3 regions of the Granulicatella sp. zg-ZJ genome follow, and region 1 is predicted to be linked to each of the others. Evidence: predicted binding sites of a transcription regulator. Region 1 holds the regulator's gene; each other region holds the start of a gene.

The links. The regulator Rex, encoded in region 1, represses fermentation and respiration genes when NADH is low (regulators of the CRP and FNR family bind a similar motif). The targets are predictions, from matches to a motif close to TTGTGAANTANTTCACAA.
Region 2: the regulator Rex is predicted to act here: its motif matches at 2,148-2,165, upstream of pflB (formate C-acetyltransferase).
Region 3: the regulator Rex is predicted to act here: its motif matches at 3,071-3,088, upstream of GMA11_RS07085 (nitronate monooxygenase).

The regions. Positions count from the first base shown of each region.
Region 1 is NZ_WNJY01000030.1:13,812-19,089, forward strand. It holds gene metG (methionine--tRNA ligase) at 41-2,056, opposite strand; gene GMA11_RS07945 (redox-sensing transcriptional repressor Rex) at 2,078-2,713, opposite strand; gene GMA11_RS07950 (glucose-6-phosphate isomerase) at 2,980-4,323, opposite strand; gene GMA11_RS07955 (CvfD/Ygs/GSP13 family RNA-binding post-transcriptional regulator) at 4,337-4,717, opposite strand; gene GMA11_RS07960 (peptidylprolyl isomerase) at 4,728-5,278, opposite strand, start outside.
Region 2 is NZ_WNJY01000041.1:3,467-8,744, forward strand. It holds gene GMA11_RS08725 (ZmpA/ZmpB/ZmpC family metallo-endopeptidase) at 1-1,638, shown strand, start outside; tRNA gene GMA11_RS08730 (tRNA-Arg) at 1,832-1,903, opposite strand; gene pflB (formate C-acetyltransferase) at 2,174-4,483, shown strand; gene pflA (pyruvate formate-lyase-activating protein) at 4,581-5,278, shown strand, end outside.
Region 3 is NZ_WNJY01000023.1:16,792-22,069, forward strand. It holds gene GMA11_RS07080 (McrB family protein) at 1-1,657, opposite strand, end outside; gene GMA11_RS07085 (nitronate monooxygenase) at 2,080-2,982, opposite strand; gene GMA11_RS07090 (TetR/AcrR family transcriptional regulator C-terminal domain-containing protein) at 3,120-3,467, opposite strand; gene GMA11_RS09360 (DUF5960 family protein) at 3,593-3,739, shown strand; gene GMA11_RS07095 (MazG-like family protein) at 4,128-4,442, opposite strand; gene GMA11_RS07100 (recombinase family protein) at 5,125-5,278, opposite strand, start outside.

The DNA of each region.
Region 1 (5,278 bases):
CAGCGTTAAACCGAGTTCGGTTTAACGCTGCATTTACTCATTATGCTACTGTTGAACCAATTTGTGATTCTTCTGGAGCAAAAACAACTTGTAGTTGACCGTCTTTCTCAGCAGATAAAATCATACCTTGACTAATATGCCCTCTTAGTTTACGTGGTTTTAAATTTGCAACAATCACAACTTTTTTCCCTATAAACTCTTCAGGATTTGGATACCATTGCGCAATACCAGATAGTATTTGACGATGTCCTCCTTTATCACCTGCATCTAGTCTGAATTTTAATAGTTTATCAGCGCCCTCAACACGTAAACAATCAACAACTTGCGCGACTTTTAATTCAATTTTATCAAAATCTTCATAAACAATCGCATCTTTTTGACAACTTAATTCTGTTTTTTCAGGTTCAAAAACCTCTACCTCTTCTTTTACTGGTGCTCCTGCTGCCATACGTTCTTTAATATACGCAACTTCTATATCCATATCTAAACGTGGGAAAATCGGTTCTCCTTTTTCCACAACTTTTGTGTTGACTGGAATAACACCAAATGTGTGCATAGACGGATAATCTTTTAATGTTTCATTTTCAATACATAGTTGCTCAAAAATACGTTTTGGTGTATCTACTAAAAATGGTTGTAAAGAAACAGCAATAATACGTAAACTTTCTGCTAAATAGTTCATTGTACGTGCCAATTCCTCTTGTCTTGTGTCGTCTTTTACTGCTGCCCATGGTGTTGTTTCGTCAATATATTTATTTGTACGAGAAACAAATTTCCAAATAGCTGTTAATGCCACTGAAAATTGCATATTATCCATTGCTTGTTCGACTTCATCAATCATATCTTTTGACGCTTGTATCAGTTCTGAATCATAATTAGAAACAGGTTGTGTAAAACTTGGAATCACACCGCCACAATATTTATTGATCATCGCAATCGTACGATTTAATAAATTCCCCAAATCATTTGCTAAGTCATAGTTAATACGTTCTACAAAAGATTCTGGTGTAAAAATACCGTCTGAACCAAATGGTACTTCACGTAATAAATAATAGCGCAACGCGTCTAATCCATAACGTTCAATTAATGTATTTGGATCAACAACATTTCCTTTTGATTTAGACATTTTCCCGTCTTTCATCAATAACCAACCGTGTGCAAAAATTTTCTTAGGTAATGGTAAATCAAGTGCCATTAACATAATCGGCCAATAAATCGTATGGAAACGAACAATTTCTTTTCCAATAAAATGCACATCTGCTGGCCAATATTTGTTAAAGAGTGTTTCATCATCTGAACCATATCCTAAAGCCGTAATATAGTTTGATAATGCATCAATCCATACGTAAATAACATGTTTTGGATCATTTGGTACTTTAATACCCCAATCAAACGATGTACGCGATACCGCTAAATCTTCTAAACCCGGTTTAATAAAATTGTTAACCATCTCATTACGACGTGATTCTGGTTGAATGAAATCTGGGTGTTCTTCATAATATGCCAATAATCTATCTGCATATTTACTCATTCTAAAGAAATAGGATTCTTCTTTCACAAGTTGTACTTCATGACCGCTCGGCGCAATACCACCAATCATTTTTCCGTTTTCATCACGAAACACTTCTTGTAATTGTGATTCTGTAAAATATTCCTCATCAGATACAGAATACCACCCTTCGTACTCACCTAAATAAATATCTCCATTATCAACTAATTTTTGGAAGATTTTTTGAACAGATTCTTTATGTCTTGTCTGTGTCGTACGAATAAAATCGTTATAAGAAATATCCAATAATTCCCACAACGATTTAATACCATGAATAATATTATCTACAAATTCTATTTCAGTAACTCCAGACTCTTGCGCTTTTTGCTGGATTTTTTGTCCGTGCTCATCTGTTCCTGTTAAAAAATAAGTATCAAATCCTTGTAATTTTTTATAACGTATCATTGCATCACTTGCAACCGTTGTATAAGCATGCCCTATATGCAGATTCCCACTCGGATAATAAATAGGCGTTGTTAAATAAAAAGTTTTCTTGTCTTTTGCCATACGATTCCTCCTTATTTTATATTATTCAACATTATCCAAGAAATAAATCAATGTTTGTAATTCATTTGTTAAGTCAACATTTTGTACACGTACACCTTCTGGCACAGATAAACGTAGTGGTGTAAAGTTTAAAATCCCTTTTACACCTGCTTTTACGGCTATTTCTGCTGTTTCTTGAGCAACAGTTTGTGGTACCGTTAAAATGATAATATCAATTTTTTGTATTTTTAACTGCTTTTCCATATCATTCATATCATATATAGGTACACCACTTTGAATTGTACCAACAATGTCTTTTGACACATCGAACGCTGCACTAATACGCACACTATTACTTTGTTGGAAATTATAATTTAACAACGCATGTCCTAAATTCCCAACACCAACAAGCGCCACATGTGCCAGTCGATCTTGATTTAATGTTTTATTGAAAAAGGCTAATAAAGCCTCAACATCATACCCATACCCTCGTTTTCCAAGTTCTCCAAAATGTGAAAAATCACGGCGTATAGTCGCACTATCTACTTTAATAATCTCACTTAATTCAGCAGATGAGATTCTTGTTTTACCAGAGTCTAATAATAACTGTAAGTAACGATGATACAAAGGTAAACGTTTAACCGTAGCATTTGGAATTTTACTTATATTTTCACTCATCTCAATGCCCTCGTTTTCTTAAATATTCTATATTGATATTACTATACTTTAGTGAAAAAAACTACAAAAAGAAATCAATTTGTCTAATTATAACAAATAAATTCACTCATATCTATTCCATATATACGAATATCAACATGAATGCGAACAAATAATGTACAAAACGTTTGTCCTTTATAAAAAGAATACTAATGTGCATGGTACCAGACATCATATCAAATGAAAAAAGGTAGTAAAAACGAATTTTCCACTACCTTTGTTCTATTTTATAATTTTTGTTCTAATTCTGCTTTTAAATCTTCAAAACCAGGTTTCCCTAATAATGCAAACATATTTTTCTTATACGCTTCAACTCCTGGTTGGTCAAATGGATTAACACCATTTAAATAACCTGAAATAGCCACCGCAATTTCAAAGAAATACATCAAATATCCTAATGTATAAGCACTTGTATCTGGAATTGTAACCAATAGGTTTGGAACACCTCCGTCAGTATGAGCCAATAATGTACCCTCATAAGCTTTTGTATTCACAAAGTCTACTTCTTTTCCTTGCAAATAACCTAATCCATCTAAATCTTCTTCGGTTACTGGGATTGTAACAGATCGTCTTGGTTTATCTACTTTAATAACTGTTTCAAACAAGTTACGTTGTCCCTCTTGAATGTATTGTCCCAATGAATGTAAATCTGTTGAGAAGTTTGCACTAGATGGGTAAATACCTTTTTGGTCTTTCCCTTCTGACTCACCAAATAATTGTTTCCACCATTCAGAGAAATATTGTAAACTTGGTTCATAGTTAATTAATAACTCTGTCACTTTACCTTTACGGTATAAAATATTACGAATTGCTGCATATTGATACGCTTCATTTGTTTCTAAAGCATCCTCTTGATAATCTAACATTGCTTGCTTAGCACCAGACATCAGTCCGTCAATATCAGCACCTGTCACAGCTATTGGTAATAATCCCACAGGCGTTAGAACTGTGAAACGTCCACCTACACTATCCGGAATAACAAATGTTTTATAACCTTCTGCATCAGCTTCATGTTTCAATGCACCACGTGCGGCATCCGTTGTAGCATAAATGCGTTTTTTTGCTTCTTCTTGTCCATATTTTTTTATCAATAACTCTTTAAATACACGGAAAGCAATCGCTGGTTCGGTTGTTGTACCAGATTTAGAAATCACATTCACAGAAAAATCTCTATCACCAATAATATCAATTAAGTCATATAAATAGGTTGAACTAATACTATTTCCTGCAAAGAATACTTGTGGTGTTTTACGGTTCGGGTCTAAATTATAAAAACTGTGATTTAAGAAATCAATGGCTGCTTTAGCACCTAGATATGAACCTCCAATACCAATCACAACTAAAACATCTGAATCCGATTGAATTTTTTTAGCAGCTTCTTTAATACGTGCAAATTCTTCTTTATCGTATGTTTCTGGTAAATCCACCCAACCTGTAAAATCAAAACCTGCACCTGTTTTTTCACGTAAATCTCTATTCGCTGTTGATACAGCTGATTGTAAATAACGTAATTCATGCCCTCCAAAGAAAGAGAGTGCTTTTTTATAATCAAATGTTATATGTTTTCCCATGTTTCTACCTCCATTATTCTTGATGTGTCTGTTGATTGATTAACTCCTGAGCTTCATCAATCCATTCAGGTAATTTTTGACGCAGTGTTTCAAATCCTAATTGATTAGTATAAACATCACGCCGTCTTTTCTTTCGTACCACTTGCTTAGGAACCGGAATTTTTTCTAACGCACGTAACGACAAACTGATTTTCTTCGTATATTCATCAACATCAATGACCATGGCACGTACCGTTTGCCCCAAAGTCAAAAAACCTTGTACATTTTGTATATATCCATGTGTACATTCTGAAATATGAATTAAACCTTGTTCGTCCTGACCAAGACTAACAAAAATTCCATAAGGCTGAACCCCTGTTACTGTCCCTTCTATAATGTCACCAATTTTATACATAGGCAACACCTTATAATTCTTCAATAGATAAAATGGCAATATCTTCTAAAGGTCTATCTTGAGCACCTGTTTTTGCTTGTTCAATAGCATACACAACATCCATGCCACTTTTCACTTGCCCAAAAACAGTATGTCTTTGATCTAACCAAGGTGTCCCACCATTTTTAGCGTATTCTTCAATCGCTTCTTTTGGCCAACCTCCTTTTTCTAATTGTGATAACATATGTGCCGGCACATGTTTAGCTGTAACAATAAAAAATTGACTCCCATTAGTATTTGGTCCAGCATTTGCCATAGATAATGCTCCATTAAAATTAAATGCGTCTAAAGAAAACTCATCCTCAAATTTTTCTCCATAAATTGATTCACCACCCATACCTGTTCCAGTAGGATCTCCTCCTTGAATCATAAAGTCTGAAATAACTCGATGGAAAATAACACCATTATAATAACCTTGTTTTGCTAAACCTACAAAGTTCGCTACTGTTTTTGGCGCAACATCTGGAAATAAGCGTAAAACAATATCTCCTTTGGTTGTTTTCATCAACACTTGTATTTCAT
Region 2 (5,278 bases), on a different contig from region 1:
GTTTCTAAAGTTGAAAAAGCAATGGTACCTACTGTTATATATAGAGGAACAAAACCAATTGACAGTGAAACTGTTACAGAAACAGAAGAGGACATTCCAGTTACGATAAAAGAAGAAGCAGATGCGACAATGTATACAGATGAAGTACGCACGGAAGAAGGACAAGTCGGACTAAAACGTGTGAGAAAAGTACAACATTTTAAAAAAGGCGTTGCTTTTGGAGAACCTGTTGTCACCGAAGAAGTGATAAAAGCAATGGTACCGACTGTTATATATAGGGGGACAAAACCAATTGACAGTGAAACTGTTACAGAAACAGAAGAGGACATTCCAGTTACGATAAAAGAAGAAGCAGATGCGACAATGTATACAGATGAAGTACGCACGGAAGAAGGGCAAGCAGGACTAAAACGGGTAAGAAAAGTACAACATTTTAAAAAAGGCATTGCTTTTGGAGAACCTGTTGTCACCGAAGAAGTGATAAAAGCAATGGTACCGACTGTTATATATAGGGGGACAAAACCAATTGACAGTGAAACTGTTACAGAAACAGAAGAAGACATTCCAGTTACGATAAAAGAAGAAGCAGATGCGACAATGTATACAGATGAAGTACGAACGGAAGAAGGGCAAGTCGGACTAAAACGTGTGAGAAAAGTACAACATTTTAAAAAAGGCGTTGCTTTTGGAGAACCTGTTGTCACCGAAGAAGTGATAAAAGCAATGGTACCGACTGTTATATATAGGGGGACAAAACCAATTGACAGTGAAACTGTTACAGAAACAGAAGAGGACATTCCAGTTACGATAAAAGAAGAAGCAGATGCGACAATGTATATAGATGAAGTACGCACGGAAGAAGGACAAGTCGGACTAAAACGCGTGAGAAAAGTACAACATTTTAAAAAAGGCGTTGCTTTTGGAGAACCTTTTGTCACCGAAGAAGTGATAAAAGCAATGGTACCGACTGTTATATATAGGGGGACAAAACCAATTGACAGTGAAACTGTTACAGAAACAGAAGAGGACATTCCAGTTACGATAAAAGAAGAAGCAGATGCGACAATGTATATAGATGAAGTACGCACGGAAGAAGGACAAGTCGGACTAAAACGCGTGAGAAAAGTACAACATTTTAAAAAAGGTGTTGCTTTTGGAGAACCTTTTGTCACCGAAGAAGTGATAAAAGCAATGGTACCGACTGTTATATATAGGGGGACAAAACTTAAAGACCAATCGGAAATAATTGAAAATATACCATTTACGATTGAAACGATTGAAGATAATACTTTGACTATTGGAACAAGAATTGTAGAACAAGTAGGGAAAGTTGGTAAAAAACGCATTTATATTGTTAATGGTGTAGAAAAAGAAGAAGTTATCATTCAACCTGTAATTGAAAAAGTACGAATTGGAACAAAAAAAGTAGTATCTATGGAGAGTATCGCTTCAGTTGTATTGTCTAATAAAAAGGAAATTTATTTAAACAAAAAAATAATAAAAAATGTTGAACAAGAAGTATCTAAAGATAAAATATTACCAAAAACAAGTACTAAAAATATCCCAATAGAGATAGGTTGGTTGTCTTTATTTACTAGTTGGCTATTGTATATAATTAGAGTAAAAAAAGAAGATTAGTTTAGATGATGAAAATGATGTGTATCAAGTGGAGTAACCATTTGGTACATTTCTTTTCTTTTAGAGTAAAGTTAAAAGTTATGTTGGTACAAAGTAGAGATATATAATATGTATTAAACTTAAAAGAATAAAGGTACCTATTTTTAAAAGAAGATTTTAATTGGATAAAACATCGATTTATCAATGTTTTTTACGCACCATGAGGGAATCGAACCCCCATTTTAAGAACCGGAATCTTACGTGATATCCATTACACTAATGGTGCTAGACTAGTATCAGTTTACTGAATTTTTATAGTAAATTCAAGTTAAAAATATTTAAGCGTTATATAACAGGTTGTTTTTTGTTTATAGAACTGTTACAAAAAATTGTGACAGATTTATCATACTTTTTATATTTTTTATAAAAAGCTAAAAAAATATATGTTTTTAATAGATAAAAGACTTGATTTTATTTTACATAGCTGTACTAATTGTGATACAATAACTGTATCAATAAGTAATATACTTTTGTTAAAAACATCACAAGAAGGAGAATGAAAATGGCACAAACAACAAAAGAATTGTTAGCTGGATTTGAAGATAAACAATGGGCTGGTTTTAAAGGAACAGCTTGGAAAGAAAATATTGATGTTGCACAATTTATTCGTGATAACTATACAGAATATAAAGGGGACGAGTCTTTCTTAGCAGAAGCAACAGAGGGCACAAAAAAATTAAATAAAGTATTCCAAGATTTACTTGCTAAAGAAGTTGAAAATGGCGTTGCAGATATGGAAGAAAAAGTCGTATCAACGATTTTAGCTTACGATAAAGCCTACATTAGTGATGAATTAAAAGATTACGAAAAAATTATTGGTTTACAAACAGACAAACCATTAAAACAAGGTTTAAATCCTTTTGGTGGTGTGCGTATGGCAAAACAAGCCTTAGAAGCGTACGGTTATAGTTTAGATAAAGAAGTAGAATCAATCTTTACAGATTGGGTACAAACACATAACCAAGGTGTATTTGATGTTTATGATGATTCTATTCGTAGAGCACGTCGTAACAAAATCATTACAGGTCTGCCAGATGCTTATGGTCGTGGACGTATTATTGGTGACTATCGTCGTGTTGCGTTGTATGGTGTAGATTTCTTAATGAAACAAAAATATCAAGATTGGAAAAATCTTGAAAAAGAAACTTACACTGATGAAGAAATGCAATTACGTGAAGAAGTTTCAAAACAATATCGTGCTTTAAATGACTTAATCAAATTAGGGGATTTACACGGATTTGATTTACGTCGTCCTGCTCAAACAGCACAAGAAGCTATTCAATGGACTTATTTAGCATTCTTAGCAGCAGCAAAACAAACAAATGGTGCGGCAACATCACTAGGACGTATGGATGCATTCTTTGATATTTATATTGAACGTGATTTACAAGCTGGTTTAATTACAGAGCAAGAAGCACAAGAATTTATTGATCATTTTGTAATGAAATTACGTATGATTCGTTTTGCACGTACGCCTGATTTTAATGATGTGTTCTCTGGTATGCCAACATGGGTAACATTATCTATTGCAGGTATGAATAATGATGGACGTTCATTAGTAACAAAAACAGCATTCCGTTGCTTACATACATTGTATACAATGGGTGAGTCACCAGAACCAAACTTGACAATTTTCTATAACGAAAAATTACCATTGGCTTATCGTCAATATTGTGCACAAGTATCTATTGATACATCTGCTATTCAATATGAAAATGATGCTGTTATGAGTATGAGATTAGGTTCAACTGATGCTGCGATTGCATGTTGTGTATCTCCATCTGTTATGGGATTAGAGCATCAATACTTTGGAGCACGTTTCTCTGGACCAAAAGCATTATTATATGCTGTATCAGGTGGTATTGATGAAAAAACACGCGATCAAGTTATCGAAGGTTTAGAACCAATTACTTCAGATTACTTAGATTATGATGAATTGATGGAAAAATTAGATAAAGTATTGGATTGGACAGCTAAAACGTATATGCGTGCATTGAACATTATTCATCGTTCTCATGACCGTTATGCGTATGAATCAAGTCAAATGGCTTTATTAGATACACATCCACATCGTTACTTTGCAACAGGTATTGCAGGATTAGCGTTAGTAGGAGATATGTTATCAGCTGTTAAATACTCAAAAATCCGTATTATTCGTGATGAAACAGGTTTCCCAGTAGATTATGTTGTAGAAGGAGAACAATTCCCAACATTTGGTAATAATGATGATCGTGTTGACTCATTAGTAACAAACTTCTTACATGATTTCATGGAACGTTTACGTAAATTACCAACATACCGTAATGCAGAGGTAACAACATCTATTTTAACAATTACATCAAATATTGTTTATGGAAAATCTTTAGGAAATGTATTCACAGGTTCTAACCCAGAAATCGTAGGATACCGTGAACCATGGACACCAATCGCACCAGGAGCTAACCCTCAATATAATTCTGTTAAATCAGGTGCTTTAGCTGCACTATCATCAGTTGCGAAAATTCCATTTGATGATGCAAAAGACGGTAGTTCATATACATTTGCTATTCATCCAAAAGCGTTAGGACGTGATGATAGTGATCGTCGTGCGAATTTAGCAACAATGTTAGATGGATACTTTGTGAAAGGTGGACATCACTTAAACGTTAACGTATTAAATCGTGAAAAACTAATTGAAATTTTAGAACATCCAGAAGAAAATCCACATGCTGTATTACGTGTATCTGGATATGCATTGTACTTAAATAAAGCAACAAAAGCACAAATTGCAGATATTTTAAATCGTGTTATTCACAATCAATTCTAATCTGTGTGTGATGAAAAGCTGTAAGTCTTTCTTGCAGCTTTTCTGTTTATTATGATAAACTAATTGTAAAGAAATCAAAGAAAAAGGAGGTAAGCGCATGACTGTTTTAGGAAGGGTTCATTCAACAGAGAGTTTTGGTTCTGTTGATGGTCCTGGTATTCGTTTTGTAGTTTTTATGCAAGGGTGTCATTTGAGATGTCAATTTTGTCATAATCCAGATACTTGGCGGCTAGGTCAAGGAGGACGTGAGTGGACGGCAGAAGATTTATTGAATGAAGCATTAAAGTATAAAGAGTTTTGGGGAGAACGAGGGGGTATCACGGTTAGTGGCGGAGAACCTTTAATTCAAATTGATTTTTTAATTGAATTTTTTAAATTGGCAAAAGAAAAAGGTGTCCATACGACATTAGATTCTTGTGCAGCTCCATTCACATTTGATGAGCCATTTTTTTCAAAATTTAATGAATTATTAAAATATACAGATTTGATTCTATTGGATATTAAGCAAATTGATGACGAAGAGCATAAAATATTAACAGGACGAAGTAATCAAAATATTTTAGATGCGGCAACATATTTGTCTGAGGTAAATCAACCTGTTTGGATTCGACATGTCTTAGTACCAGGTGGTTCGGATAAAGATGAATTGTTAGTACGATTAGATAAATTTGTGAAAACATTGAAAAATGTGAAAAGGGTAGAAGTGTTACCTTATCACAAGTTAGGTGTCTATAAATATGAGGTGCTAGGTATTCCGTATCCTTTAAAAGATGTGGAGCCACCTACACCAGATCG
Region 3 (5,278 bases), on a different contig from region 1:
CATAGATTTCAGCAAGATTAGCACATGTAGATTTCCCACCCAGTTCAAGTATCATCTTGAACATTTTTAGGCTATCTTTATTTGTAACATCCGGATTATTAAGCAATTCGGTCCACTTCTCTTTTGTGATTCCCGGATCATATTCTTCTAAACTTGGCCAGTATGTAACGTCGTCAGCTTTCTTGCCAATTAGTTCTAACCACATCTTTTTCAATTCTGGTAAAACACTCGATTTAATCTCGATACCAGATCCCATTGGACTCCACTGCTGGTCAGGAAGTGTAGTTTTAAGGTCATCCTGCATCAACATTGATTCTGTATCATAATCTTGAATCCAGTCATATTCTGTATCTATGTGATTAGATTTAACTCCTGCTTCAGCTTTTTCAGGATCGTAGTGATCTGCTTCATAAGCGCCTTTCACTACATATCCATGAGCAAGAATTCCTCTAGGTTTAGAACCTGTCTTAATCAAGAAAATCTCATCACCAACAGTAGGTTGCTTACTTGCACAAGTCCAAGACTCAACAAATTTGTTTCCAAGCTTTGTATCTTTACACCATGTTTTGTAGTTTGTCCAATTCCAGCTTGCAGGATTCCATGTTAACAGCCATGCACGGCCAGTTGATTGTGTAGAGAATTTTCCAATGACATGCTCGTAATATGGAATGATCTTCTTTACTGCGGCCATTACATCAGTGTCATATTGTTCGTTTGTTTTACCCTCTGCTGACTCAACATAAACACAAAGTTGAACCTTTCGAATTTCACCTAAATCAATCTTTGCTTTGATCTGATCTACCGAGTCTGTAATGATTGCTGGATTTCCCCACTCGTCACTTCCAGACACATAAACCATTCCATCTTCTTTCGGAATATCTAAATGAGAATGGTATAATGCCATCGTTTTCTTATCAGTGCCATCATTCTTTATTTCCAAACTAATGCGGTATCTTGTCATACCATTGTCTTTCTCAACAAACAAAGAAATACTAGTAGGATTAGCTGCGTAATCCTTATATTTTATCTGCGCCCAGAGATATTTTCTAGTCTTCGTGTTTGAGCCATCCAGCCAAGAAATAGGCAAACATTTATCCAAGCCGAACAATTGCTCGCAACTCGCTGCCATCTTTTTCATTTCAGCAACCGCTGCCTGTCCTTTTTCTTTAACCTTAAGTAGTCTATCCTTTTCTACTGGATCAACGCCGACTGCCTCTGGATTTGAATATGGAACTTCCTGGTTATTCCCCAAGTAATCCAATACTCCTTTGTAATCGATATCAATTGCTACCATTTTCTTTATCACCTCTTGGTACTGCTTCTCAACAAAGAAAAATAATTCTTCCATTGTCATTTGGAGACCGTTTATATCAAACTTATCTGACATACTTAATACCGTAGGATACATTTTATCAGGAAACTCATCCATCATTGAAAGTCGTCTTGAAGTAGAATCAACCGTTGAATCCGCTCTCAAATAATTCTGTATATGCTTTTCATTATCGGAATTAACCCACCATAGCACTCTAACAGAATCAACTTTATTTATTATCAATGATTGAGCTTTCTTTACTATATCCGACTTCTTAAAGAATATATCTTCACGTGTCGCACTCGATTTCATCGTATACTGTTCCGCTGCTAATAACGCTGCCACAATCCAGACCGCATCATTAACACTGTATTTATTCTCAGTATCATTATTAGTTACCTGAATACACACTAACACTAAATTATATTATAAACCAAATGAGTAATATTTCCAATTCGTTTTGAATATGTCCCCAAGTAGTTGATAAGATCGATAAAAACTAAGGCTTTTCCAGATTCATTTCTTTCGTTTAGCGATAGAACTCAGAAAAGCCTTTGATTTCAATAGGTTTTCTTACTTAGATGTGCTTATTTTTGACAGTAATACGACCGCCTCCACATGTGCCTAGCAAACTTCCCATACTAGAGAACGAAAGTGGCAGCTTGGCTTTGAAATTATATTATTGAATGAAATACAGTTACAAATACATCGAACACCAGTATACACTAAAAGCCTATTCAGAATCTGACTAGGCTTGATTTTTTTTATTAAAATTTAAATTGACTAGCTCTTACAAGTTCAACCTTAGCACCCTCAATCACTTCACTAAGGATAGATTCGACAGATTTAATTTCAGTGATAAGTGGTACAATTTGTCCTGCCATTACTGCACCTTCCACCATATCTCCATCAATCATAGCCTTTTTAAGAGAACTTTCAGCTACTGTACGAAGAAGTTCCGCAGCAACTTCCTTAGTATTATTTGCTTCAATTTCAATCATTTCATCTGAAAGTTTATTTTTAATTTGGCAACAAGGCTCATCTGTGGAATAACCTGTAATAACCGTTGACATATCACCTGCATTAATTAAAGCTTTTTTAACATTTGGATGAACTGAAGCTTCTTCCGCAGCCATAAAGATTGTTCCCATTTCAATACCTTCTGCTCCAAGAGCAATCGCAGCCGCGAAACCACGTCCATCCGCAATACCACCTGATGCAACAACTGGCACACTCAATACATCCGTAGCTTGTGGAACAAGAACAGTGGTGGCTTCAACTATAGTATGACCTCCACCTTCCCATCCTTTAACTATGATCAAATCAGCTCCACCTTTTTCAGCAGCAATTGCATCAGCAATAGTTGAAGCCTTCAAAATTATTTTACATCCCGCATCATGCCAAAGTTTAAAATAATGAAGACAAATTTGTTCATCTACATTAATCAGTGTATCTGCATATATAACTGGTGTTTTTATTTCAGAAATCAACTTAGTTAAACGATCAAGGTTCTCAGGTATAAGAACTGTATTGATACCAAACGGTTTATCTGTCGATTTTCGAGTTTCCTCAACCTGTTCTTTAACAAACTCATCTGGAGCAAAACCTACGCCTAGAACTCCTAGGCCTCCAGCATTAGAAACCGCAGCAACCAATGGTGCTGTTGAAATTCAAGCCATAGGCCCTTGAATAATAGGCTTTTCAATATTAAGTACTTCACAAACACGATTAGACATATAAAGTCTCCTTTATTTTTATTTGTGATTAGTGTAACAAAATAAAAAAAGTGATTAAAGACAAAACCGCTTTATTTGTCGACCAAAATCCGCTCAAAACCATTACTCATAGATGTAGCTATCATCTCAACCACCTCTTCTGCTGTATGACTCTCATAATTTTCAATCCACCAACTGACTGTAGATAATACACTAGAAGCATAGAGTTTGCAAAAAAGTGACATTTTTTCTTTATTAACTTTAGGATATTTTTGAGAAAAAGTGAGCGCAATCTCTTCTTCAATTTGTGCTTGCATCATACGATAAGGAGAATATCCCTCTAATTTTAACTGAAAAATAACTTTAATTAATTTAGATTGCTTAGCCATTTCATCAAAATAAGTTACTGTCTTATCAATATCAAAATATTTTGGGCTCACTGTTTAATGTAAGATAGTTATATACTGAAAAATAAACTCATCACAGATAGATTGAATAGGTTACACTAAACTAGACAAAAATTATAAAGTGTTCTACACTGAACTAAAGAAAAGAGGAATCCCTTATGTCTAGAAAACCATACCTTAAACTGAATAAAGAAAATGCCAAGAACAATCGGAACCACTACTATCTATTCAGCGTTGAGCCTATCGAGAACAACAAACTCATCAGAAAATATGTCTACCTAAAGACTGTTTGCTCTACAAACTAAAAAAACGATTCTTTTGGTATCAATATTGAAAAATATGAGTTTTTTAATGATTTGTTAAGATACCTTATTTTTCATTTTATTTAGTCTATAAGCATACTTTTTCAGCGAGTTCCTAAAATGCTTCTCTCCCAAACTTCTTATTACTTTTCATCTACCACTCCTAACAAATGTAAATATTTAACTTTCAGATAATGTGTTTTCATTTTGAACACTGCTTTTCTAATCATTTTCTATATTATAATGTCTTAGAAGACGAGATATTATCATTGTTTAATTGTGATTCTTATGAAAATATTTTAAAACCGCATGTAGCTAAAAATAGTTACATGCGGTTACTTCATACGTAAAGTATTTTCTAACTATCCACTATAGTTGAAAATAACCTACTTTACACTTTCTTGGCCGGAGTGGATAATTTTGAACCATTTTCATTATAGATTCTTTTTTCATTGACTACAATTTTTTCAATGATTGCAGTTTCAAGATCTACATTGAGAATTTCAGAAATACCAAGTAAAAAAATAGCTACATCTGCTAATTCCTCTGCAATATTTGAAACATCATCCTTCAAATATGCCTGAAATAATTCATTAACCTCTCCATATAAACATAGTAACTCAAATTTAATATCTGTAGTATTAAAGCCTTTCATTTTTTTATTTTCTAAAATCTTCTTTTGGCAATCTTTTAATGACGTAATCATATTATACAATCCTTTCAACTTTTATAAATTTATCATACAATATTTTGTCCTCTTTGGAAACTTTATGTGCTACCTCTATAAAACCTACGTTTCGTTGTGATAGATATCCCCTTATATCCCTAGTTGTTTGTTCGTCAATCATTGAATTAACCTCATCCACTAACAAAAATTTAGAAGACAATAGCACCCCTCGAGCAAGTGCTACTCTTTGCTTTTCTTCCCTAGATATATTGAATATATTAACATATTTAAAAATTGTATCAAAAACAGTTCTCACACTTCTCTAGACCAAACCTTTCTAGAGTTTCATTTATAAAAACAGGGGGGTACATTTATTCCCATAAGCCCCTTGTCTATGGAAACAAACCCGTACCCACTAGGGTTTATGGGAATAAATAATTCTACCATCAAGCTTTCAATCCCACCACTTCAACTTCAACTCTCACTCTGATACTTACCCACCATACGACAAAACACCTTGATGTCAAGGCGTTTTACTATCCCTTTCGTTCAAAGGATTCTAAGATTTTACGAGCAGAGCTACGCACTCCACATGAACTGATCGTACAGGTATGTTCGAACACTAACTTGTAGGTTCAAAAGAATATACCACTCCATTTTATTATATCATAAAATCAACACATCTTAACCCAATAAAAAAGCACCTCAATACGGAGATGCCTCACTTTTTATACCGCTTCAATTTCATTATTTCACCTGATTTTAACGTAATTTCCACATCATCATTACCAACCACTACTTTATCAATTAACTTCCTTACAATCGCTTCATCATATTCCGTCACTAGCGTTGACTGTTGCTCTAGATGTTTTTTT